Bythopirellula goksoeyrii: one gene and its partner. Each later gene encodes a partner of the first gene's protein in a complex. Links are inferred from orthologs where the notes say so. Each region holds a gene or a part of one and is shown in the gene's direction. Other genes may lie near its edges.

What was found.
Region 2: the proteins of nuoH (region 1) and Pr1d_RS13715 are in contact, whole or in part, in a crystal structure (PDB 6Y11), measured with the Thermus thermophilus proteins. The link is inferred for Bythopirellula goksoeyrii from one-to-one orthologs. Residues at the interface, in WP_096411122.1 of Thermus thermophilus: Arg36, Val44, Arg45, Met46, Gly47, Pro48, Asn49, Arg50, Val51, Leu57, Gln58, Ala61, Asp62, Ile64, Lys65, Ile67, Phe68, Lys69, Glu70, Ile72, Val74, Glu223, Ala224, Glu225, His233, Thr234, Glu235, Tyr236, Ser237, Trp241; in WP_096411117.1 of Thermus thermophilus: Arg16, Glu17, Gly18, Leu24, Leu27, Val28, Trp30, Gly31, Arg32, Asn34, Ser35, Trp37, Thr54, Asp55, Ala56, Asp59, Ala61, Arg62, Phe63, Gly64, Glu66, Val67, Phe68, Arg69, Ala70, Ser71, Arg73, Gln74, Ala75, Asp76.

Annotation. Positions count from the first base shown.
Region 1 is NZ_CP042913.1:2,623,052-2,634,450, forward strand. Bases 8,505-11,399 are described here. They hold nuoH (NADH-quinone oxidoreductase subunit NuoH), read left to right. Parts: upstream 8,505-9,274; coding sequence 9,275-10,525; downstream 10,526-11,399. Other genes in these bases: Pr1d_RS10400 (glycosyltransferase), read right to left, coding at 8,505-9,014; Pr1d_RS10410 (NADH-quinone oxidoreductase subunit J family protein), read left to right, coding at 10,528-11,100; nuoK (NADH-quinone oxidoreductase subunit NuoK), read left to right, coding at 11,109-11,399. In the rest of the region: Pr1d_RS10380 (alpha/beta hydrolase family protein), read left to right, coding at 1-336; Pr1d_RS10385 (RNA polymerase sigma factor RpoD/SigA), read left to right, coding at 730-2,334; Pr1d_RS10390 (DUF7453 family protein), read left to right, coding at 3,710-5,362; Pr1d_RS10395 (SBBP repeat-containing protein), read right to left, coding at 5,900-7,216; more of Pr1d_RS10400, read right to left, coding at 7,761-8,504. UniProt on the Escherichia coli protein: NDH-1 shuttles electrons from NADH, via FMN and iron-sulfur (Fe-S) centers, to quinones in the respiratory chain. The immediate electron acceptor for the enzyme in this species is believed to be ubiquinone.
Region 2 is NZ_CP042913.1:3,426,026-3,437,410, reverse strand. The notes cover bases 1,487-4,367. They hold Pr1d_RS13715 (NADH-quinone oxidoreductase subunit B), read left to right. Parts: upstream 1,487-2,557; coding sequence 2,558-3,178; downstream 3,179-4,367. Other genes in these bases: sufB (Fe-S cluster assembly protein SufB), read left to right, coding at 4,096-4,367; sufC (Fe-S cluster assembly ATPase SufC), read left to right, coding at 3,239-4,051; Pr1d_RS13720 (helix-turn-helix transcriptional regulator), read left to right, coding at 1,767-2,432; Pr1d_RS13725 (sodium-dependent transporter), read right to left, coding at 1,487-1,551. In the rest of the region: more of Pr1d_RS13725, read right to left, coding at 1-1,486; more of sufB, read left to right, coding at 4,368-5,502; Pr1d_RS13700 (Uma2 family endonuclease), read left to right, coding at 5,523-6,065; Fe-S cluster assembly protein SufD, read left to right, coding at 6,105-7,424; Pr1d_RS13690 (hypothetical protein), read left to right, coding at 7,426-7,620; Pr1d_RS13685 (Rieske (2Fe-2S) protein), read left to right, coding at 7,613-7,936; Pr1d_RS13680 (metal-sulfur cluster assembly factor), read left to right, coding at 7,968-8,285; Pr1d_RS13675 (ATP-grasp domain-containing protein), read left to right, coding at 8,379-9,398; Pr1d_RS13670 (hydantoinase/oxoprolinase family protein), read left to right, coding at 9,431-10,480; Pr1d_RS13665 (amino acid kinase family protein), read left to right, coding at 10,477-11,055; Pr1d_RS13660 (SRPBCC family protein), read right to left, coding at 11,103-11,385. UniProt on the Escherichia coli protein: NDH-1 shuttles electrons from NADH, via FMN and iron-sulfur (Fe-S) centers, to quinones in the respiratory chain. The immediate electron acceptor for the enzyme in this species is ubiquinone.

The DNA of each region.
Region 1 (11,399 bases):
TGCAAGAACTTCCACAAGTACAACGATAATGAGGACGAACTCCCCGTCGACCAGCACATGCTCTGTGCACTCATCGCCCCGCGACCGTTGTACATCGCTAGCGCGGAAGGAGACCTTTGGGCCGATCCAAGGGGAGAATTTTTGTCACTCCAATACGCATCGCCAGTCTACGAACTTCTCGGCAAAAACGGCCTGAGCAATCGAGACATGCCCGCAGTCAACGAGCCGATCTCCACCGACGTCGCCTATCACATCCGCAGCGGCAAACACGATATCACACTCTACGACTGGCAGCGCTATCTGGATTTCGCCGACCAACAGCTCCGCGCCCGTTAATTCCGACTTGTTAGCCGCAATGCGGAGCCCCAGCGCAGCAGAGCGCGTCTTCCGCGCTCCGACTCCCCCCCGCCATTCTTCGACAACTCAGCTCTTCGACCTAGCGAGCCACGATAACTCTCACAACGGTTGTAGGAAATCTCACGAATACTCTGTCGAGTACTCGCCGGCTACGTTGACTCTAAGCAACATCATTTCTCTTGCAGCGATGGATTTTCGCAGCATGCGTAGCTTCGTCGAAGAGCTACAGCTTCGCAGCAATCGGCGCAAACTATTATCTGCAATGATGTTACGACTCTTGCCTGTGCCTTTTGGCGGTTCCCGGCACGTCCTCTGCAATCACAACTTGCCAGCGAATCACTCCCAACGCAGGCAACTCAAGAGGAACGAGCCGTGGCAACTAGAAACCGCAAGAGTACGACAGCAAAAGTCAAATCCCCCTCAAAAGCAGCGGCCCGGCAGAACGGCAAACCGACAAGTCCAGCCAAGAATCGATCCTTCAAGGAAGAAGACGAGCAAGACCTCCAAGAAGACGATATCGATGATTCCTCCGACTCTGAGGAGGAAACCGAAAGCGACGATACCTCGGCAATCGACGACCCCGTGCGCATGTATCTAATGCAGATGGGCGAAATCCCCATGCTTTCGCGTGACAACGAGGTTTACTCCGCCAGAAAGATTGAAGCAACTCGGACTCGCTTTCGTCGCTCACTGATGGGCAACGACTTCATGCTGCACGGGGCAGTCGATCTCTTGCAAAAAGTTTACGACGGCAACCTGCGTCTCGACCGCACGATTGAAATCTCCGTCACCAACACGGCAGAGAAGAAAAGAATTCTCAAACGGATCGGCCCCAACCTGGTCACGATTCGCCACTTGTTGTCGCAGAACCAAAAAGACTTTCGAATCGCCGTCAATCGACGAGCAACCGATCAGGTAAAACACGCTGCCTGGCGGCGACTGGTCAACCGACGCAACAAAGCCGTTCGCCTGGTTGAGGAACTGAATATCCGCCTGCAAAAGTTGCTCCCCTTGTGGGAACAGCTGCAAGAAATCTCTGAGCGGATGTCGTCGATCAAGGATCAACTCCGTCGACCCGAGGAACTATTGCACTCTGTGCTGCAGCGTGAGTTCAGCGAAGAGCTGAAATACTTGATGAAGATATCACTCGAAACACCACAGACGCTCCATCGATTGGTACGCAAGACCTCCGCCCGTAAGAATGCCTATGATGCTGCCAAGCGGGAACTCTCAGCGGCCAATTTGCGACTGGTCGTCTCGATTGCCAAGCGGTATCGTAATCGCGGCATGAGCTTTTTGGATCTGATTCAGGAAGGCAACACAGGACTGATGCGAGCCGTCGATAAATTCGAACATGCTCGTGGCTACAAGTTCTCCACGTACGCCACTTGGTGGATTCGTCAGGCAATCACGCGGGCCATCGCGGATCAAAGTCGTACGATTCGGCTTCCCGTGCACATGATCGATACGATGAGCAAGATTCGCACGGTGACGGCTGAGTTCGTGCAGGAATTTGGTCGGGAACCCAACCCCGAAGAGATCGCCGAACGGGCCAAGATCTCCATCGACGATGCTCGTTGCGTTTACAAGATGACGCGGCATCCCCTGTCACTCGATCAACCGGTGGGTGACCACGAGGACAACTACTTTGGTGAATTCCTGGAAGAGCAACGCGACGACGATCCGCTATACGACACGAACTTGGAAGCCCTCAAGCTCAAACTCGAAGAGGTGATGACCGACCTGTCGCACCGTGAAAGGGAAATCCTCCGCCTCCGCTATGGCCTGGCCGACGGCTACACCTACACGCTCGAAGAGGTGGGCAAGATTTTCTCGGTCACTCGCGAACGAGTTCGCCAAATCGAGTCCAAAGCGGTCCGCAAACTTCAATCGCCGTATCGTTGCCGCTCCCTCTCAGGCTTTCTCGATGGCCCCGAGCCAATACCGATGGAAAGCACCTCATCGCATCCCTCCTGAGTAATGAGCGATGCGTCGGTCTTCCTCCCACCGGCGCATCCTCATTGCTAAAGATCGGCAAGCCGATTTATCCCTTCGGGGGTGTGCCACTGGGTTTGCCGGTGCTCTTCTCTTACAGCACGCTCTTGCTCGTTGGCATTGGCCTAGACGTTTCTACTCCAAGATACAAGAAACGGAGGCTTTGAGACGACATGAAGGGATTTGACTACGTGCCTATCCCAATACTGTAGAACGGTACCCTGTCCCGTTTGGAGTTACGCTGTAATTCTCGGGTCGGGGACCCAAGCTACTTTTGAGCAAAATTGGTTCTGGGATGGGATAGGTTCTTAGTTACGACTCGGAGAGTCGTGCTACAACGGGATGGGGATAGTGGGCGGCGGTAGGTGGGAGAGATCGTAGGGTGGGCATCGCCCACCAATTCTCACCCTCGTTCCCATGTTCCGCGTGGGGACGCACCTTCTGCGAGGCTCTGCCTCTGAGTCGCCTTTTGCTCCACAAAAGTAGCGGGGACGGGATACGGGGGACGGCGGAAGGGGCAAACTTCTCTTGAGTAGGAGTAGGATTAGATCGCTCTCGCGATGATTTTAGGTTTGACTTTCTCTTCCCTGTTGTCTCCCTTTGCTACCATTCAAATTGTTTGGTCTTCCCTTTTGCACGGGGTTGACTTTGGTCAAGCGGTAGAAAACTGATCAGGTTTTGCAGCTTATTTAGCAAGCATTCGTGAAGTCGCTTGTCTGCACAGAAGTTTACGGCTGTGGCAGGATTATAGTATGAATTTCCCTGCCAGAATGAACCTGTGGCGGGCCACAACTGAACGAAAGATGAAGCATTTGAGAGTGTCACTTATGTGTCGTCGATATGGCTGCATGGGTTCTTAAGAGAGCACTACGTCTTTCAGTTTCTGCTCTCCGAAATTCACGTTGGGTGGTCCATTTTCAGCGCATAAGTAGGCAGAACAGGGCTCTCTTGATGTTGATTCGGGGCTGCGTCTGAACACTGTATCGATCATTCAACCACGAACAGAAAGAATGAGAAAGAGTTACCATGTCGTGTGTTTAACCCATCTCGCTCGTTGTAAGTCGCAATTTCAGGATAGGGTGCGCGCTGATAGGAATTTGCAACCCAATTGGGTGTTTTTGAACTTCTTAGCTGCCAGAGACGAGAAAAATCTGAAAAAATCGCCTTGCGCTAGATACAGGGGGAGGGGCCGCAGCAGTTACAATGAAAGCCAATTCTGCCGGAAACAGTTCCCGGCTGAACTATCTGGAGAATTCCTTATAGATTAGACCAGTTCGTGCAATTTCGGATTGCACGATTGCAGTCACATGGTTTCATGACTATTTAACCGCACCACTGAATTGCAAGGGGGGGACTAATGCATCGAGTACTATTCGCAATTGTGGCAGCTATCGTAGGCGTAATGATTGCCAATTCCGCTGTTGGTCAGGTGGGCCAGTTTCGTACCGTCGCGCTTAGCGACACTCCGGCACCGGGAATTGCCAGCGGGGTGGACTATGACAGTTTCAGCCCCAGTCTCTTCAAACTTAGCGTCAACGATGCGGGGGAGGTGGCGTATGTCGGTGCTCTCAGTGGTATCGGTGTCGACGCTACGAACGATCAAGCCCTCTTCAGCGAGGGGGGAGGCTCGGGGGCGGTTCCACTGGCGCGCCGGGGCGAGCAAACAGCGGGCCTCCCGACTGGTTTGGTGTTTGGCGATCAGATTTCGGAACCGACGGGAACTGTGGAAGTGCTGCTCAACAACGCAGGACAGACGGCCGGTCGACTCGACATCGAGGGTGGGGCTGCAACCATAAACAGGGCCGTCTTTAGCGACGCAGCCGGGGGAGGTCTATTTAAGCTCGCACGATCGAGGGGCACGATCGATGGAAGCGAGACCATTCCGTCAAGTGATTTGCCAAGGTATGTCGACATTGGCCGACTGCAATTCAATGATGCCGGCCGCACCGCCTTCTGGGCGTCGATCAATGGCACTGGCATCAATGGGTCAAACAACCAAATCATCCAGAGTGAAAGCGGCGGCAGCGGGCTCGAGCCGGTGGTTCAGTCTGGCGTTCCGGCGCCGGGAGCTCCCGACGCTCACTTCGCTGGCTTCGGCTCCGTCATTAGCTTGAACAACGTCGGCGATCTGGCTTTTCTGGCCAATCTGACTGGCAGTGGCGTCACGCCGTCGACTGACTGGGCCATCTACTCCGCAAGCGGCCCGGACCTGTCGCTCATAGCACGTGCCGGCGACCAGGCGGCAGACCTGCCGACAGGCGTGGTCTACGGGAGAGCAACCCCCAGCCTCATTTCGATACACCTGAACGATTCCAACCAACTGTCGTTTTCCAGCCGACTAGAGGGAACCGGTGTCCTCCCCGCAAACGACGAGGCCATCTTCCGCGCGACCGGCGGTGCCATCGAACTCATCGTCCGCGAACGCAGCGAGGTCGGCGGCCTCCTCTCGGGGGTGTTCTACGACAGTCTTGGGATCGTGCAAATGAACCATTCTGGCGATGTGGCGTTCAACACTTTTTTGCGAGGGATGAACGTCAATGCCGACAATCACCAGGCGATCTTCCGCACTGCCAGCGGCGGGCCCCCGATGGTTGTCGCCCGCACAGGAGACCAGGCCCCCGGTCTGGCTGATGGAATCGTGTATTCACAATTTACGGGAGGTCACCATATCAACGACGCGGGACAAGTCGCGTTCCCGGCCGTTCTGACGAATGGCAGCGCCTTATTCAACGGCCTGTTCGTGACCGACCCGCAGGGCGAGTTGAGGCTGCTGACCGCTGTCGGCGAGCTATTCGATGTGAGCGACAACCCACTCTTGCCGGACTTGCGCATCGTGTCGGCGTTGAACGCTTTCGATCTGAGCAACGGGCACGTCGCGTTCTGGGCCCACTTCACAGACGGGAGCAGCGGAGTGTTTGTGACGGTCGTCCCCGAACCTGGCAGTGGTGTGCTGCTGTTGCTGGGGGGCTCCCTAGCCAGCAGCGTTCGTCGGCCAAGATACTACTGGTAATGCACTATCGCAGGCTCGCTCTGGCGAACCCTGGGCTACGATATGCAACCGCGTTGCGGTAATACGTTCTACTTGCCCCGTGTCGCCGCTTGGCACAACCAATCTGTTGCTGTAACCGTCCTTGGTTAGAATAGGCCATCCTGGGCCTCCTTGTGGGTGATGGGGTTGTTGATAAACACCATCTACGCAAGAGAGGCCTTTTTTGCCTAGGTCCTTTCTAAGTAACGACTTGCGGAAGATCTAAGTCCCATTCGCTTAATCGACCGCCGCTAGATACGGCTAAGCTGCGCAACCTGCCTCGGAGTTTCACGCTGAACGCAGGAAGCCTAAAACCGAAAGTGCATTGGCTATGCTCTCCGACGAAGGTTAGGAATTCACAGTTTCCACCCTCGGAGGTTCGCTCCTCATGTCGATACGCGATTTTGGGGAGGGAAAAGGAAGACACTAGCATTTTGAGAAACGAACTGAGTCGTCTTTCGTAGACTAGGGCCGAGCAGTTAGGAACTGGAAGCGAGTGATGGAAGTGTGGTCGCGAAGTTAAGTGGTGCTTCTTACCCTGGCGAGCATGCCCCCACAGGTCAGCACGGTCAAGAGTAAGCTGCTTGGTTCCGGGACGTATTTAAACTTGAGCAAGTAGATATCTTGGCTGCCATAACTCGCATTACCAAGTATACCGGGAGTCTGACCTGATAGGTAGACGTTGCCAAGTCCATCGGCAGAAAGCGCATAAAACGAATCGTAGCTACTAGAACCCACTTGTCCACTCCAGATGTGGGTGCCAGTGGAATCGAACTTGGAGACGAAAGTATCGATACTTCCGGCATTGGGTGCCGCTAAGCTGCCTGCGGTATTTCCGCCTACATAGACATTTCCCAAGGCATCGGCAGAGGCACTAAAGACCGCCTCGCTTGCACTCGTGCCAAACTGCTCGGTCCACAGCTCGGTACCGTTGATGTCGAACTTGCTAACGAACCCATCGCCGAATGAGCCAGCGTTCGTTCTAGCCAAATCGCCCTGCGTAGATCCCGCCAAGAAAACGTTGCCCGCACCATCGGCCGAAACACCGTGGCCCAGGTCAGCCTCAGTGGTTCCGAGTTGGCGAGTCCACTGTAAATTCCCAGCTGCGTCGTACATTATTACATAGGCATCGGTGTCACCTGCATTGATCCCCCCAAGATCGCCGAAAGTGTCGCCTGAGACGTAGACATTGCCCAATGCATCTGCGGAGACTCCGTAAGCGTAGTCGCTCTCGCTGCTACCGTATTGTCGGGTCCAAAGCAAGTTACCGGCCGCATCGTACTTGCGGAGAAACGCGTCAAACTTTCCGCTATTTGTTCCATTGAGATCGCCACCGGTGATTCCTGTTGCATAGACGTAGCCCAAGCCGTCGGCATAGACTCCGTAACTGACGTCAGAGGCACTGGTGCCAAATTGCCGTGACCACAGCAGAGAACCGCTCGAATCGAATTTCGACACAAAGGCATCTGCTGAGCCGGCATTGCTCGTCGCCAAATCGCCATCAGTTAATCCCGAAACGTACACGTTTCCGAGTCCATCGGCCGAGGCGGCATAAGCGAAATCTGAATCAGTTGAACCGAATTGAGTAGTCCATAGCTCATTCCCTTGGTCGTCAAAGCGGCTGACGAAGGCGTCACGACTGGTTGAGGTCGTGACTAGGCTTCCATTGGTGAAACCGGCTACGTAGACGCTACCCAAGCCATCAGCCGAGACGCCTAAGCCGCCGTCGGAAGCCGTTGTCCCATACTGTTCTATCCAGTCGAGCGATTCTGTTTGTGCAACTGCAGTAACGCCCAGTGACACGATAAATAAAGTCAGAATTGCTCGAGTACTCATTAGTGGCATCTCGGAATGTTTACGAAAATCACGAACAAGATACAGTATAGTAGAATAATGACTTGTCTGGCTACGGAAAATGAGGGGAAACGGGTTATTCCAAACGCAGTTCGGTAGAAGTATTTTCACCGAGATAGTGGCGTAGTCCGTAGGGTGCGTGCAGCAATGGCGTAACACATCCTGTTTGGGCGATGCAACTGTGACTTCCATTGCGATTCACTCAACCTACACTTGACCTGCGTTGCGAAATGCGTTCGGCTTCATCGTCCGCCGCTTCTATGGAACCGGGTGATACCCTAACCCATGGCAGCAGTTTACGCTCTGACCCATGGGAAACTGTCCCAAATTGTCAACGATCAAAACGGCCAAGCCGCCCGGTCCCTATCGAGACTTTGATCGACCTTCGTCGGATTTCCAATCCGTGGGTCGTGGGTTCGAGCCCCGCCGGGCTCATATTTGTTTGCCTGGAATAATTGAGTTTGCCCCAGTTCGGCCTGATTGGGATCTGTCCTGTTGATGGGCAGCTATTTTTGGAGTCCATTCATCAAAGTGACTCGTTTACTTGCTCGCTCGCGGCGCTATAGGGGTGGTAATCCTGCATGTGAATTCGCCAAGGTCCGTCGATGCGGTATTCGATGCCCCGCCAATTGGTTGCTCGGGTAAACACGGCCCCGGCCAAGGTTAGGGGATAGACTAGCTGGGTCACTGCCATGCTGGCCAGGCATTTGATTGTTCCCCACGGCGTGAGCCAGTTCGTTGTCTCGCCTCGTCTTGCTGCAATCCGACGGACTGCTCGCTCCATCGGCCAGAGGGATGTGATCCACGACAAGCCCACCAACACGATAACTGCTCCCATTGTAGTGGCAATAGGGTAGTTCTGTTGAATGATCGCCACGATAAACAGTATGACCGCAAGCAGTGGAAAGAGAGTGGAAAGAATTCCGTGCAGCAATACCAATGGCCAAGCGGGGTGGTAGAGTTTGGCCGTAATCAACTGACGCGTCGACCAACTCATGAAGCTTGCCAGTGAGATGTTTTCACGATTGATCATCATCAAGCTCGGAACAAAGGCGACGCGGAGTCCAATCTTCTTGAGTTGGGCATGCAGCATGGTGTCTTCGCAAAATGACAGAGCCCATTTGTCTAGGAGATCGCTTTCTCGCAGCACCTTGGTTTTCAAGGCCAACGTTCCTCCCCAGGCGATTTCGTACCAATACATCTGCACGATGGCCGCCGCGTTCCAGGTATAGCGAACCAGCGAACCGATTGAATAGCTATTGGGCATGTACCAACGGTTTCCCGTTGCTGCCCCCACATCGGTCGGCGCGAGGCCGGTGGCCAATTCTCGTAGCCAAGTGGGGTGGGCGATCGTATCGGCATCCAGTTGAGCGACGATTTCACACTCCGGGTCAAGCGACAGCATCACTTGCCGCAGCGAACTGCACTTGAGGCTGCAATGTTCACTTTTCTCTGCGAGGTTCTCCACGCGGATATTGTTGGCACCGGAACCGCGCATAAACCGTTCGACTATCTGATGTGCGGGATCATCGGGAGAGTCGATGACGATCCGCACATCGAATTGAGGGTAATCCTGAGTCGCAAGCCCCTGCAGGCAATCGGTAAGAAATGGATCCGTGCCACGCAGGCAGAGCACAATCGTAGCCGTGGGGGCATCTGAGTCTGCGAGTAAATCGACGGGGGGTTTGCTGAGAGTGCTTACGAAACGCCAGACAAGCAGCGACTGTCCGACGACGAGGCTTACCAGAACGACCGCTATGAAAGTTGCTAATGCGGTCACGATGGATCGAAGTAAAGAGGGATTCGGCAGAGAACGCAACTTATACCGGATTGACACTTAAAGCGTGAAAATTGAGGCCAATTCTTGGCCAGGAGCATGATAGGGGCTTGTATAGTCAGGGGGCCTTGTGCCATATTTCACAATCTTAGTTTTGGAGGCTGGTAAGTGCCAGTCTGGTAACAACTTGAGTTCGTGCTGTCACCCCCCACCGGGCGTGATTTCGGCGGCATTGGCACCGCTGGTTTGAGGAAGAACCATAAGTGGCCCCGTTTCTGTCCCAGTATATATGGACTTGGCTGGCGTACACAATCGCCGGGCTCGTGCATGTCGCGCTGATACTAAACCTCGTGGCGGTTGGTGCGCTCGTTTTTATCTGGTTGGAGCGTAAAATCTCCGGCCGCATCCAAGATCGGCTTGGTCCGACCCGCGTTGGTGGTAAGTTTGGCTGGTTGCAGACACTGGCCGACGGCATTAAGCTGCTGAGCAAGGAAGATCTGGCACCTGGGGGGGCAGATCACTTTCTGTTCAAGATCGCGCCTTATGTGAGCTTTTGTGCGTCGATCGCGGCATTTATCGCCATTCCCTTTGCCGGGGGCGAGTATCCCTGGATCGCTCAGCATTTGAATGTCGGCGTGTTCTTCGTGCTGGCCGTCATGGGGTTGGAAGTTTTTGGTGTGATTCTCGCAGGATATTCGTCCGCTTCTAAATGGTCGCTCTTCGGGGCGATGCGCGAAGCAGCCCAGGTGGTTAGCTTTGAAGTCCCGCTGGGTATGTGCGTGGTGGTGCCGGTGTTGATCGCAGGATCGCTGGATTTAGTTGTCATTGGAGACAGTCAGGCCGGTTGGTTTACTAACTGGATCGTCTTCCACGACCCTTTCACCTTTATTATCTTCTGGGTCTACTGCACCTGTGCCACAGCGAGCGTCAATCGGGCTCCCTTCGATTTGGCCGAGGCGGAAAGTGAATTGGTAGCAGGTTTTCATACGGAATACTCCGGACTCCGCTGGAGCTTTTTCTTCATGGCCGAATACGGCTCAATGTTCGCGGTGGGTCTCTTGGCTTCGATCCTGTTTCTGGGAGGTTGGCATGGTCCGATTCCAGTAACCGATTTCCTTGGAATCGTCTCCGAGAATGGTCCTTTCGTTGGCTACCTTGGCCAACTTATTGGCGCCGTGAATGTCATCGGCAAGGGTGTTATTGCCGTATGCGTGATGATGTGGATTCGCTGGACCCTGCCCCGTTTGCGAATTGATCAGGTGATGGCCACCGGCTTGAAATACTGTACTCCGATTGCCGCAGCAATGTTCCTGGGAGCCACCCTTTGGCAGCTTCAAATGCCTGGCAAGGCTTTCTTTGGGCTAATAGACCTACCAGCGTCGGTCTATGCCATCGGTGATGGTGGATCCGCCGATAAGAAGCAGCCTGAGGACGCCGTGAAGCCTTCAGAAGAGCAAGATCAGATCGCTCAAGCGACTCTAGCTGCCCCTAAACTCACTAGGAAAGGACTCTAGCGATGGATGCGATCTATTGGCCGTCGTTCTTCTTCTTTCTGTTTAGCGGCTTGGCCTGTGCGTTTGCGGTTGCCGTGTTGTTGTCGAGCAATATCGTGCGGATGGCCTTTTATCTGGTGTTATCTCTCGGTGCGACTGCGGGACTGATGTTCCTGGCCGGTGCCGAGTTTGTTGGTGCGATGCAATTGTTGATTTATGTCGGAGGCACGCTCGTGCTGTTGATCTTCGGCGTGATGCTAACTTCACAAGAGCGGTTTGTCGTAATGAAAACTTGGGCCGGCGATTGGGTGAAGGCTTTTCTCGCCGGTGGGGCACTTTTGTTTATTTTGACCTACGCTGCGTTTAGTATCCCTGAATGGCGCGGTATCGAACGTGCCGAAGCCGACGCCATTGTTGCTCAGCCCTCGGTGACACCCATCGCCATGGGGCTCTTGGGGGCTCGCACCGATGATCCGAGTCGTTCTGGATACCTCTTGCCCTTTGAAATCGTCTCGGTTCACTTGCTAGTCGTATTGATCGGAGCAGCTTACTTGGCTCGCGCGAAACGGTCCCGTAGCAACATTGAAAAGATTTGACCAAGAAGATGTTTAATCTACCACTTGCCAATATGCTGACCGAACCCGTGGGGGTCGCCCACTATGTGACCGTAGGGGCCATTCTGTTTATTTGTGGTGCCCTCTGCATGGCCACCAAGCGCAATGCCCTTGGTGTGCTGATGGGAGTTGAACTGGTACTCAACGGGGCCAACCTGAATTTTGTCGCCTTTGGCAGTCAGTATCTTCGCAATGATGCCAATTCACTTGGGCTTGATGGGCAACTGATGGCCCTGTTCGTGATTGTGCTGGCCGCCGCCGAGGCAGCGGTAGCTTTGGCA
Region 2 (11,385 bases), 800 kb from region 1 along the record:
TTAGTCCTCATGGGCAATAGTTTGAAAACGTCCTTCAGCAATCCAACGTTTTCCCGCAATGTTGATTAGGAGCAGTAAGAATATCCAAATCGTCAGGATAAAAAGGATCGACAGCAAGGGAATACCCCCCTTGCTCAACGTCTCGGCATAGTCGGGACCTTGAGTGATGCAGATGCCAATGAAGATGGCAAACAGAAAACCAGGAGTGACGTACTTGAGCATGAGTTGCACAAACCAGGGAACACGGATGTTTGCTCCACGATGCAACTCTTCGTGACCTCGATCGATTCCGAAGATCCAACCGTAGATAACTGCTTGGCACATAGCGAGAATGAAAATAAACATAGTGCCTACCCAGAAGTCAAACGTGTCCAGGGCCACCATTCCTTTAGAGAAGTAGACGACGAAACCACTCCCCATGGCTGAGACCAAGCCCAGCAGCGCAGCCGAGGCGTGTCGCTTAAGCCCCAGACCTTCTTCGAAGAACGCGATCACTGGCTGAAGCATCGAGAGACTACTCGTGATCGCAGCGATAAACAACATAAAGAACCACAGAAATCCGAAAAACTGTCCCCCGGGCATCACCGCAAAGACATTCGGCAAGGCATTGAAGCCAAGACCAAACGTACCTTGCTCTGTAGCAGCAGCCCCTAAGAAGATAAACGCCGCCGGCAGCGTAATCAGCCCACCGAGACAGACTTCGAAAAACTCGTTCATACTGCTGGCAGAAAGACCACTCAATGCGATATCGTCGTCTTTCTTGAGATAGCTGGCGTAGTTGATGATCACACCGAAGCCAACCGATAGACTAAAGAAAATCTGTCCTGAGGCTGCCAGCCAAGTCTTCGGCTGCATGAGATAATCTGTATTCGGATTCCACATCGCTCCCAAACCTGCGGAGACTTTTTCGCTACCGAGCGTCAGGACTCTCGCAAGGACGCACAATGCGCAGATGACCATGATCGGCATGGCAATCTTGCAGAAGCTCTCGATCCCTTTGCTGATGCCACGATAGATGAGTATGAAGTTGAACACGAACGTGAATATCAAGAAGACAAGGAGGTTGGAACCACCCTCAGAAAAGAGTGCGCCATCTGCACTGGCACCTACAAACTTATCAAAGAAGTTGGAATACTCTTTTGAATTCTCGCCCAACATCAGATCACCGGTGAGATAGTTAAAAGCATAGCCCAGGCACCAGGCTTCGATCACAACGTAATACATGTAGATCACGAGCGGGATGAGCAAGGCGATCGAGCCGAGATATTTGGCGAGCGGGTTTTTCCAAAGAGTTTGGAATATCCCCGGTGCCGAATTGAACCCCTTGGTTCCGCCGTAGCGGCCCATGGTCCACTCAGCCCAACAGAGGGGTATACCTAGGATCAACAGGCTAACGAAGTAGGGGAGCATAAACGCCCCACCACCGTTCTGGGCGGCTTGCCCGGGAAATCGCAGAAAGTTTCCCAACCCAACCGCTGAACCTGCTACCGCCAAGATCACCCCAATACGAGAGCCCCACTGGTCACCTCCTTGTGATTTGCTATCGCTCATGCGCGGACTCCGAAGCGTCTTGAATAGGTGAGGGATTTGGTCTAGGGTCGTCAAACTCGCAGCTACTTGTAGCGGATAAAGTCTTTTGGGTCAACACTTTACGCCAATCGCAGAAAACCGAGTAGTATTTTTCACATAATCCATTGTCAAAAATCGCCATTCGTATATGATTACCGATAGAGAAGCGATCAAAAACACTGTCAATATAACGACTTATGCCCGAAACTAGCCTACAGCATGGAGTTGATAATTCGACGAATGATCGAGAGATCATTGAGTTCGTTCGCCGGGAAGGTGCGGCCTCAATTAGTGAACTCGTTGAATTTACCGGAGTAACCGCCACTGCTGTGAGGCAACGCCTCACTCGGCTCATGGAACAAGGATTAATCGAACGGGAATCGGAGAAAGCTGGCCGGGGACGACCGACCCATCGTTATTCGCTTTCGTCAGCCGGAGTTCGCACCAGTGGCACGAACTACGAAGATCTGGCGGGGGTGCTGTGGGCTGAAATCCGGGCCGTTAAAGATCCTGATGTTCGCTATGGCCTGTTGAAGAGAATTGTGTCCCAGTTGGCAGATCACTACCGCGATCGGATCCAAGGGGACTCCATCGAACAACGAATGCAGTCTCTGGTAGCCCTAATGGGTGAACGGGACGTCCCGTTTGAAGTGACGCAAACCGATGGCTCCCAACTTCCCGTTCTGACAGCCCTAGCCTGCCCCTACCCGACTCTGGCTGAGCAAGATCGAACGGTTTGCTCGATGGAAAAAATGTTGTTCTCGGAAGTATTGGGAGAAGGGCTGAAACTCAGTTCCTGCCGCTTGGATGGAGCGACGCACTGCACTTTCGACACGAACGGCCGGTCAGCACCCACACTATAAACCTTGCGATACTAGCAACCCCTTGGAGAGAATGATAACCTTGACGGATTCTGGCGGTTCTTTGGGAAGCCGACCGGGGAAGAATAACCCCACGAACAAATGCAAAAGAGTAAAAGAGAAGAATTATGCCACAGCCATGGATTGAAGGACGTTTTGAAGAGAACGTGGTCACGACGACCGTCGAGCAGGCAATCAATTGGGCTCGTCAATCGAGCATTTGGCCGATGACGTTTGGACTTGCCTGTTGTGCCATCGAGATGATGGCTGCAGGCGCGAGTAGATTTGATCTTGATCGTTTTGGAGCTGGTGCGTTTCGAGCCACACCGCGCCAGGCGGACTTGATGATCGTCGCGGGCACTGTAACGTACAAAATGGCTAGCCGAGTGAGACGACTCTACAACCTGATGCCGGATCCTAAGTTTGTCATTGCAATGGGTGCCTGCACTGTGGGGGGCGGTCCTTACTTCAAGTACGGCTACCATGTCGTGAAGGGTGTCGACCTAGTCGTACCGGTCGATGTTTACGTCCCAGGCTGCCCACCACGTCCTGAATCCTTGCTCGAAGGCCTGATGAGAATTCAAGACAAGATCAAGGGGCATAAAATCGCCAAAATGGCCGGCAGCGCTGGCACCGGGCAATTAGGCCGCAAGCTGGAAGACGAGCTCCCTATGCCTCACCACAGTGGCTATGTTTACAGCCCCATCGACACTGAACCTGTCTACGATCACCAGAAGATTACTGGGTAAGACCTGCGGTGCTCAGCATCGCGGCTACCTGACCACTGACCATTAACCACTCACCACTCAATGTCTGAAACACTTAAAATTACGAATCTCCATGTGTCCGTCGAAGGCAAACCAATCTTGCGCGGCGTAAATCTCACGATCAATCGTGGCGAAACACACGCTCTGATGGGTCCTAACGGATCGGGCAAGAGTACGCTGGGCAACGTCATTATGGGTCACCCCAATTACGAAGTGACCGAGGGGACGATTGAGCTCAACGGCGTTGACATATCCGAGTGGGACGCGACCGAACGCGCCCGCGCCGGCATCTTCATGGCCTTCCAACGTCCGATGGCGATTCCCGGCGTGAAGATGGCCGACTTCCTCCGTCATGCGACAACCAACGTTCGCAATCCTGAACGCAAAGAGGGAGAGGAATTGATACCCATGCGTCAGTTCCGCAAAGAGCTGACCGAGAAGATGGGACAACTTAGGATGGACACCGAGTTTGCTCGCCGCTATGTGAACGATGGTTTTTCAGGCGGTGAGATGAAGCGTGCTGAAATCCTTCAAATGGCTATGCTCAAACCAAAATTCGCCATCCTCGACGAGACCGACAGCGGTCTCGACGTCGATGCCGTGAAGCTGGCCAGCCAGAGCATTGCTGAGATTGGCAGCGACCAGATGGGCATTCTGATCATAACGCACCACGACAAACTGCTTGATCAGAATACGCCTGACTTCACCCATGTGATGCTCGGCGGCAAGATCGTCGAAACAGGTGGCGTGGAACTCGCCCACGAACTTTACACAGATGGCTACGACCGGATTCGTGCCAGTTATCCTGAAGCAGCCGTTGCTGAGCAAGTGATGGCCGAAGCAGAAGCAGTTTAGAACACTTTTGAGCCTTCAATTCTCGCAAGAGAAGGGTGAATATAATGGCTACTGATATTTCTCAAGACGTAACCGCAGGTGAAATCAATAAGTACGATTTCATCACTCCATCTCACGATGTGTTCAAGGCCCAAAGGGGTTTGAATAAAGAGATCGTTGCGCAGATTTCCGAGATGAAAAACGAACCTGCCTGGATGCGGGATTTTCGCCTCGAATCATTCAAAATCTTTGAATCGAAGCCCATGCCCAAATGGGGTGGCGACATCGCGATCGACTTTCAGGACATCTACTACTACCTGAAACCTGCCGACCAGCAGGGAAAGACCTGGGACGATGTCCCGCAAGACATTAAAGAAACCTTCGACAAATTGGGCATCCCCGAAGCCGAGAAAAAATACCTTGCCGGCGTCAAAGCACAATTCGAGAGTGAAGTCGTCTATGGCTCTCTCCAGGAAGACCTGGGAAATAAGGGTGTCATCTTCACCGACACTGACACGGCCGTCCGAGAGCATCCCGAGATTCTCCGGGAATACTTTGGGAAGATCATTCCTCCTTCGGACAACAAGTTCGCCGCCCTCAACTCGGCTGTCTGGTCTGGTGGATCCTTCATCTATGTGCCGCCGGGCGTACATATTGATTTCCCGCTCCAGGCCTACTTCCGCATCAATGCCGAGCAGATGGGGCAATTTGAGCGCACGCTGATCATCGTCGACGAAGGGGCATCGGTACATTACGTCGAAGGCTGCACAGCGCCGATGTACACCACCGAGAGTCTCCACTCGGCCGTGGTTGAAGTGATCGTCAAGAAAAATGGCCGTGCCCGCTATACGACGATTCAGAACTGGGCCAACAACATCTATAACCTCGTGACGAAGCGAGCCGTTGCCTATCAGGATTCCCTCATGGAATGGATCGATGGCAATCTGGGGAGCCACCTCACGATGAAGTACCCAGCCGTTTATATGATGGAGCCCGGTGCTCGCGGTGAGATTCTGTCGATTGCGTTTTCCTCAAAAGGCCAACATCAGGACGCCGGTGCAAAGGTGGTACATTGTGCCCCGCACACCAAGAGCCGAATTATTTCCAAGAGTATCAGCAAGAACGGTGGCCGCAGCAGTTACCGTGGCTTGTGCAAAGTGGAAAAGGGTGCGACCGACTGCAAAAGCAACGTCGTCTGCGATGCCCTGATTCTCGATGCCGACAGCCGTAGTGACACCTACCCTTACATCGAGGTTGAAGAGCAAGACGTGCAGATCGAGCACGAAGCCAGTGTTTCGCGCATCGGCGAGGAGCAGCTCTTCTACTTGATGAGCCGTGGCCTTAGCGAAGCGGAGGCGAGCTCAATGATCGTCAGCGGATTCATCGAGCCGCTGATCAAAGAACTCCCCATGGAGTACGCCGTCGAAATGAATCGGCTAATCGAGCTGCAAATGGAAGGCAGCGTCGGCTAAGAGGCATTGTGAGGTGACTTATGGCTATTGGTTCGCAAGCGACTGTTGACGATCTCTACAAGGTCGATGGCAAGGCTGAGTTGGTCGGTGGGGAGATTGTACATATGAGTCCGACAGGAGATATGCCAAATTTCGCTGCGGGCGAAATCTTTGTTAGCCTTCATTCGTATGCAAAAGTTAACGGCGGACGAGTATACACAGATAATGTCGCCTTCTTAGTGAATCTTCCCAACCGCAAATCCTTTAGTCCTGACGCAGCTTACTATACAGGGCCTCGTGCGAAGATGAAGTTTCTACCTCAGGCCCCCGACTTCGCTGTTGAAGTACGTAGCGAAGGAGACTACGGCCCCGCAGCCGAGCGGGAGATGGCCGAAAAGCGAGCCGATTATTTTGCCGCCGGGACGAAGGTCGTCTGGGACGTTGATCTCCTCGGCGAAGACGTCATCCGAGTCTTCCGAGCATCCACCCCCAGTGAATCAACCGTTTACCGCAAGATTGAGACCGCCGAAGCCGAACCCGCCGTCCCCGGCTGGACGTTTCCTGTCGAAAACCTTTTTGAATAATTGAAACGAACAACCCCACCAACAACTGACAGATCTTGAATGATTGCTACTGCGTCGCCTACCACCGGTTTTAGCCAAGAAGTTTTTGATGCGTTTCTCGCCGAACGCGATGAACCGGGTTGGCTCACGGATCGTCGTGTGGCTGCCTGGAAACAGTTCAACAGTCTTGGCATGCCAAATAAGAAGGACGAAGAATGGATGCGGACCGATATCCGTCTGTTCCACTTCGATCGTTTTGCTCCCTTTGCCGAAGCAGAAGTACCGGCTACGATGCCCTCCCCACTGCTTGCGACAGGAGTTGACCTCGCTGGTCAAAGTGTTTCGCTAGACAGCCGCAGCCTTTCCAGCGAACTTGCTGACGAATGGGCCAAAAAAGGCGTTCTGTTTGGCAGTCTCGATGACTTGGTGAAGGAACATGGCGATCTGTTGCGTCCGTACATCGAGCGACAGCTGATCGATCCCAATCAGGATAAATTCTCGGCACTTAATGCCGCGCTGTGGAGCGGTGCGAATGTGCTCTTCGTCCCCAAGGGAGTCAAAGTTGCCAACCCATTCCATTCCTTCTCGGTGATGTCCGCCGGAGGAGTCGATCTCGGCAAGACCCTCGTGATTCTTGATTCCGGAGCCGAAGCCACTTTGCTTACCGAAACCGCCAGCACCGAGCCTGAAGCAGGCGGCATGCATTGTGGTTCGATCGAGCTGATCGTCGAGAAAGAAGCTCGCCTCCGCTACGTCAATCTTCAAAACTGGGGCAACGGCGTGTGGCACTTCGCCCACCAGATGGGTCACGTCGGGGCGAATGCCGGTTTGCAGTGGACTATCGGCGCCTTGGGAGCACGCCTGGCAAAGGTGAATCAGCATGTCGCACTCACAGGGCAAGACGCCGAGGCCCAGGTCAATGGCGTGATGTTCACCCATGGCAAGCAACATCTCTGCTACAACACCCACCAGCATCACAAGGCTCCCTACTGCCGGAGCGATCTGCTCTACAAGGCGGCTCTCCAGGACAAATCACGAACCGTTTGGCGAGGAATGATCAAGGTCGACGAAGCAGCCCAACGCACCGACGCCTATCAGCGAAACGACAACCTGATGCTTTCCACAGCGGCCCGCGCCGATTCGATCCCCGGTCTGGAGATCGAGGCCGACGATGTCCGCTGCACTCACGGCAGCACCAGTGGCCGCGTGGACGATCAGCAATTGTTCTATGCCATGACTCGCGGCTACACGCGTCAGGAAGCGGTGCGGATGATCGTCACCGGTTTCTTCCAGCAGGTGTTTGATCGAATCACGATTGAAAGTGTGCGTGACGCATTGGGCGAAGCTATTGGAAGGCGGGTACGGGACATCGAAGAATGAAATGCCAAAACTAACCACTACCAATCTGGCACTACTATTGGGAGCCATTGCTTTTCTGTGCTGTTACACACTTTCGGGTGGTTCTTATTCTGGAATGGTCATTGGCTTCTTATTGATACCAGGGCTACTAGTCTTTCAGATCATGATTTTGAAATACTTTCTTCCTCAAAAACCCAAAGATACAAACATTGAGTGAATTCATCGAAGCCGCCAAAGTATCGGAAATCGCCGACCCAAGCTCGCTCCTAGTAGAAGTCGACGAGCAACTCGTGGTATTAATCCACGCCGCAGGGCATTACTATGCCCTCGACGACGTTTGTACCCACGATGGCGGCCCGTTGAGCGAAGGCCCGCTCGACGCCACAGAAGGCTCGATTGCTTGCCCCCGCCACGGAGCCAAATTCGACATCAAAACCGGTGCCGCACTCACCATGCCTGCTACGAAGCCGACCCGCTCTCACGAAGTCAAGGTCGAAGGCGAGCAAATTCTTGTCCGCCTTTGCGAAGATTGAAACAACGAATTAGATACGAGGAGGCACCCCCATGCCCATCGCAGAAGACCATGTCCGCGAAGCCTTGAAACAGGTGATCGATCCCGAGTTATTCGTCAACATCGTTGACTTGGGATTGATTTACGAAATCAACATCGACGAAACCGAAGAGGGCAAGTCGAACGTGGCGGTCAACATGACTATGACCAGCCCCGCGTGTCCCGCAGGACCCCAGCTATTAGGCCAGTCCAAAGAATTTGTTGGCCGCCTCGAAGGTGTCAACGAAGTGGACGTCCGACTCGTCATGGATCCTCCCTGGACCCCCGATCGCATGACCGAAGACGCTCGCGACCAGCTGGGAATCTTTTGAAAGTGGAATTAGGATTTCGGAAAGTGGAATTGGAAATCGCAAGTCAACCGTATTCTGGCTAATAGCTAACGACTAATTGCTAACACCTCTTCCATGAACATCTTTGTCTACGAGTGGATCACAGGGGGAGGTCTGGTCGAAGAGCCTGGTGCGTTGCCCGCTTCACTACTCACTGAGGGCGAGGCAATGCTCGTCGCCTTGGCCACCGACTTTGCTGCTTTGCCTAATGCGAGTGTCTCAGTGTTACGCGATGCTCGGCTGGACGCCGTGCCACTCTCTTATTGCGAAGTTATCGAAGTACATTCACGCGAACATCAGCTCGAGGAGTTGATTCGACTTTCCTCCGAGGCCGATCATACGCTTGTGATCGCCCCGGAGTTTGATGGTATTCTCGCCAGCACAGTCAAGAGATTGCGCAAATCATGTGGACGATTACTCAACGCCAGCGATGAGTTCATCGCGATGACAGCCGATAAACATCGAACAGCCCAACATTTAGCCGCGGCTGGAGCAAGAGTACCGCAGGGAACTCTTCTTGATGCCGACGCCGAGAAGTTGCCGATGGACTTCCCCTACCCTGCAGTAATAAAGCCAGTCGATGGAGCGGGGTCACAAGATACTTATCTCGTGAATTCTTGCCACGACGAGCCCCCACCTCACCCCTGGCCCAGACGACTGGAGCGATACTGCTCTGGTATCCCGGCGAGTGTGGCTTTGCTATGCGGGCCTGAAGATTGCCTCCCATTGCCCGCTTGTCGACAGAATTTGACCGACGATGGCCGTCTTGGCTATTTGGGAGGTTCGCTCTTGTGGGAGACGGAATTGGCCGAACGGGCTACTAAGCTTGCATCTCAGGCCGTGAACTCCATTCCAGGTGCAATAGGCTACGTGGGAGTCGATCTAGTACTGGGCAAAGAGGCTGATGGTAGCGAAGATGTGGTGATCGAAATCAACCCTCGACTCACCACGTCCTATGTGGGACTTCGGGCGATGACCGATGACAATCTCGCGGGGGCCATGCTCTGCATCGCTACCGGTGAGATAGTAAGTCTCAATTTCAAACGCGACCCCTTGGAGTTCTCCGCCGCAGGCATGGTGCGGCGTCCCCTTTAGCCCCAGCCACGAAAAAACGCGTCGCGCAGCAAATGACGAAACCTGAATATGCCCCAGTCCCCAGCACCCGGTCCCCCCTCCTCGCTCTCGATATCGGCGGCGCAAACATCAAACTAGCCGACGGCAATGGCTTCGCCACCAACTGGCCGTTTCCCCTCTGGAAACATCCAGATCGTCTTGCGGATAAACTCGCCCAATGTCTTGCAAATGCACCCACTGCCGATCGACTGGTCGTGACCATGACCGGTGAACTCTGCGATTGCTTTGAAACGAAATCTCAGGGTGTCGCTGCTATTGTCTCAGCTACGATGAAGGCAGCAGTTAAGAGGTCCGTATCGTTCTATCAGACGAACGGTCGCTTTGTGAATTCGGCTGAGGCCATTCAATCTCCCCTGCTCACGGCTGCCAGCAATTGGCACGCCCTGGCATCGGCGGCCACTTACTATTGCGAAAACGATCCTGGCATTCTCATTGACGTCGGCTCGACCACCATGGATCTCATTCCCTTGGTAGAGGGCAGCGTGGCAGCCCTGGGTCGAACCGATACAGAGAGATTGCTAAACGGCGAGTTAGTCTATTCAGGCGTCGAGCGAAGCCCAGTCTGCTCGGTGATCTCAGAACTTCCGTGGACGGGCAAGTCGTGTCCCGTGGCTCAGGAATTGTTTGCCACAACTGCCGACGTATATCTCTTGCTGGGGAATCTACCCGAGGATTCAGCAGACACCAACACAGCCGACGGCAAGCCATTTACCGTTGAAGCTTCCCATACACGACTTGCTCGGATGGTCTGCGGTGATCGCGAGCTAGTATCATTCGACGACTCAGTAAAATTCGCCCAAGCGATCCGAGACGCACAACTTCGGAAAATGAGAGCGGCCTTTCAAAGCGTAGTTCACGCCATGCCCAGCCAGCCACAAACGATTATCCTCAGTGGTCATGGAGAATTTCTTGCTCGCCTACTAATGGGGGAACTTGAGATTTCGGCGAGCATTGTCTCGCTTAACGATGAATGGGGTGCAAAGTTAAATCGCTGTGCCCCTGCACATGCACTTGCCCTCTTGGCTCAAGAGAGTCTGTCGTGAGCGATCTATCAATACGTGTTGTCAAAGTGGGCGGTAGTCTGTTTGAACTGCCCGAACTTGGTAAGCGAATTACGACTTGGCTTAAGATCCAGTCCCCCGCTTACAATCTCTTAGTCGCCGGTGGGGGAAAGCTGGTCGATGAGATTCGCATGCAACAACTCGACGAACGCACGGCCCATTGGCAATGCATTGAGATCTTGGAGAAGACTGCTATTAGCTTGGCATCAAAACTACCTGGCGTTAGCATCGTAGATCTGCCTCCTGGCTTCAAAGAATCACAGCCCAATTGTGCAACTGTTTTTTCACCGAGTCGATGGCTTCGTGAAGTAGAACCCAACCTCCCAGGGACACGATTGCGAGAATCCTGGGAGGTGACGAGCGACTCGATCGCTGCAAGGTTAACGATTTGCTTCCATAGGGCAGAACTGGTGCTGCTAAAAAGTGCCGATGCACCATGCTTGGATTTCACGAAGCTTGCAGAATGCCGCTATGTTGACCGCATGTTTCCAGAGTTCGCACAGGAACTACCCGTCGTACGGATGGTTAATTTACGTCAGTTTCCCGGCGAGTCGTAGACTTGCGGCTACAACCGCGAGCAAAGTGAGAATTGGCAGTGGATCCTCTATGCTTCCTGCCATTCTTGAGTTTCCGCCAGCTGCTTGACATCTTCTAAATCCCCTTCCACACATTTCTTCATCGGTCCCATCATCAAGAGAGTCAGTGGCGCCATAGCTTTGGCTAGCAAGGTTGTCGCCTGACAATCAAAATCCACTTTGACGGTCGTTCCCCAGATATCGGGAATCAACACGTAAGTCGCGACGTAGTGTGCACCACTCGAATCACATTCAACCGTGTAGCCATGCGGCTCATCAAAAGCCGTCACCACCATCTCTTCGGTCGTCTGC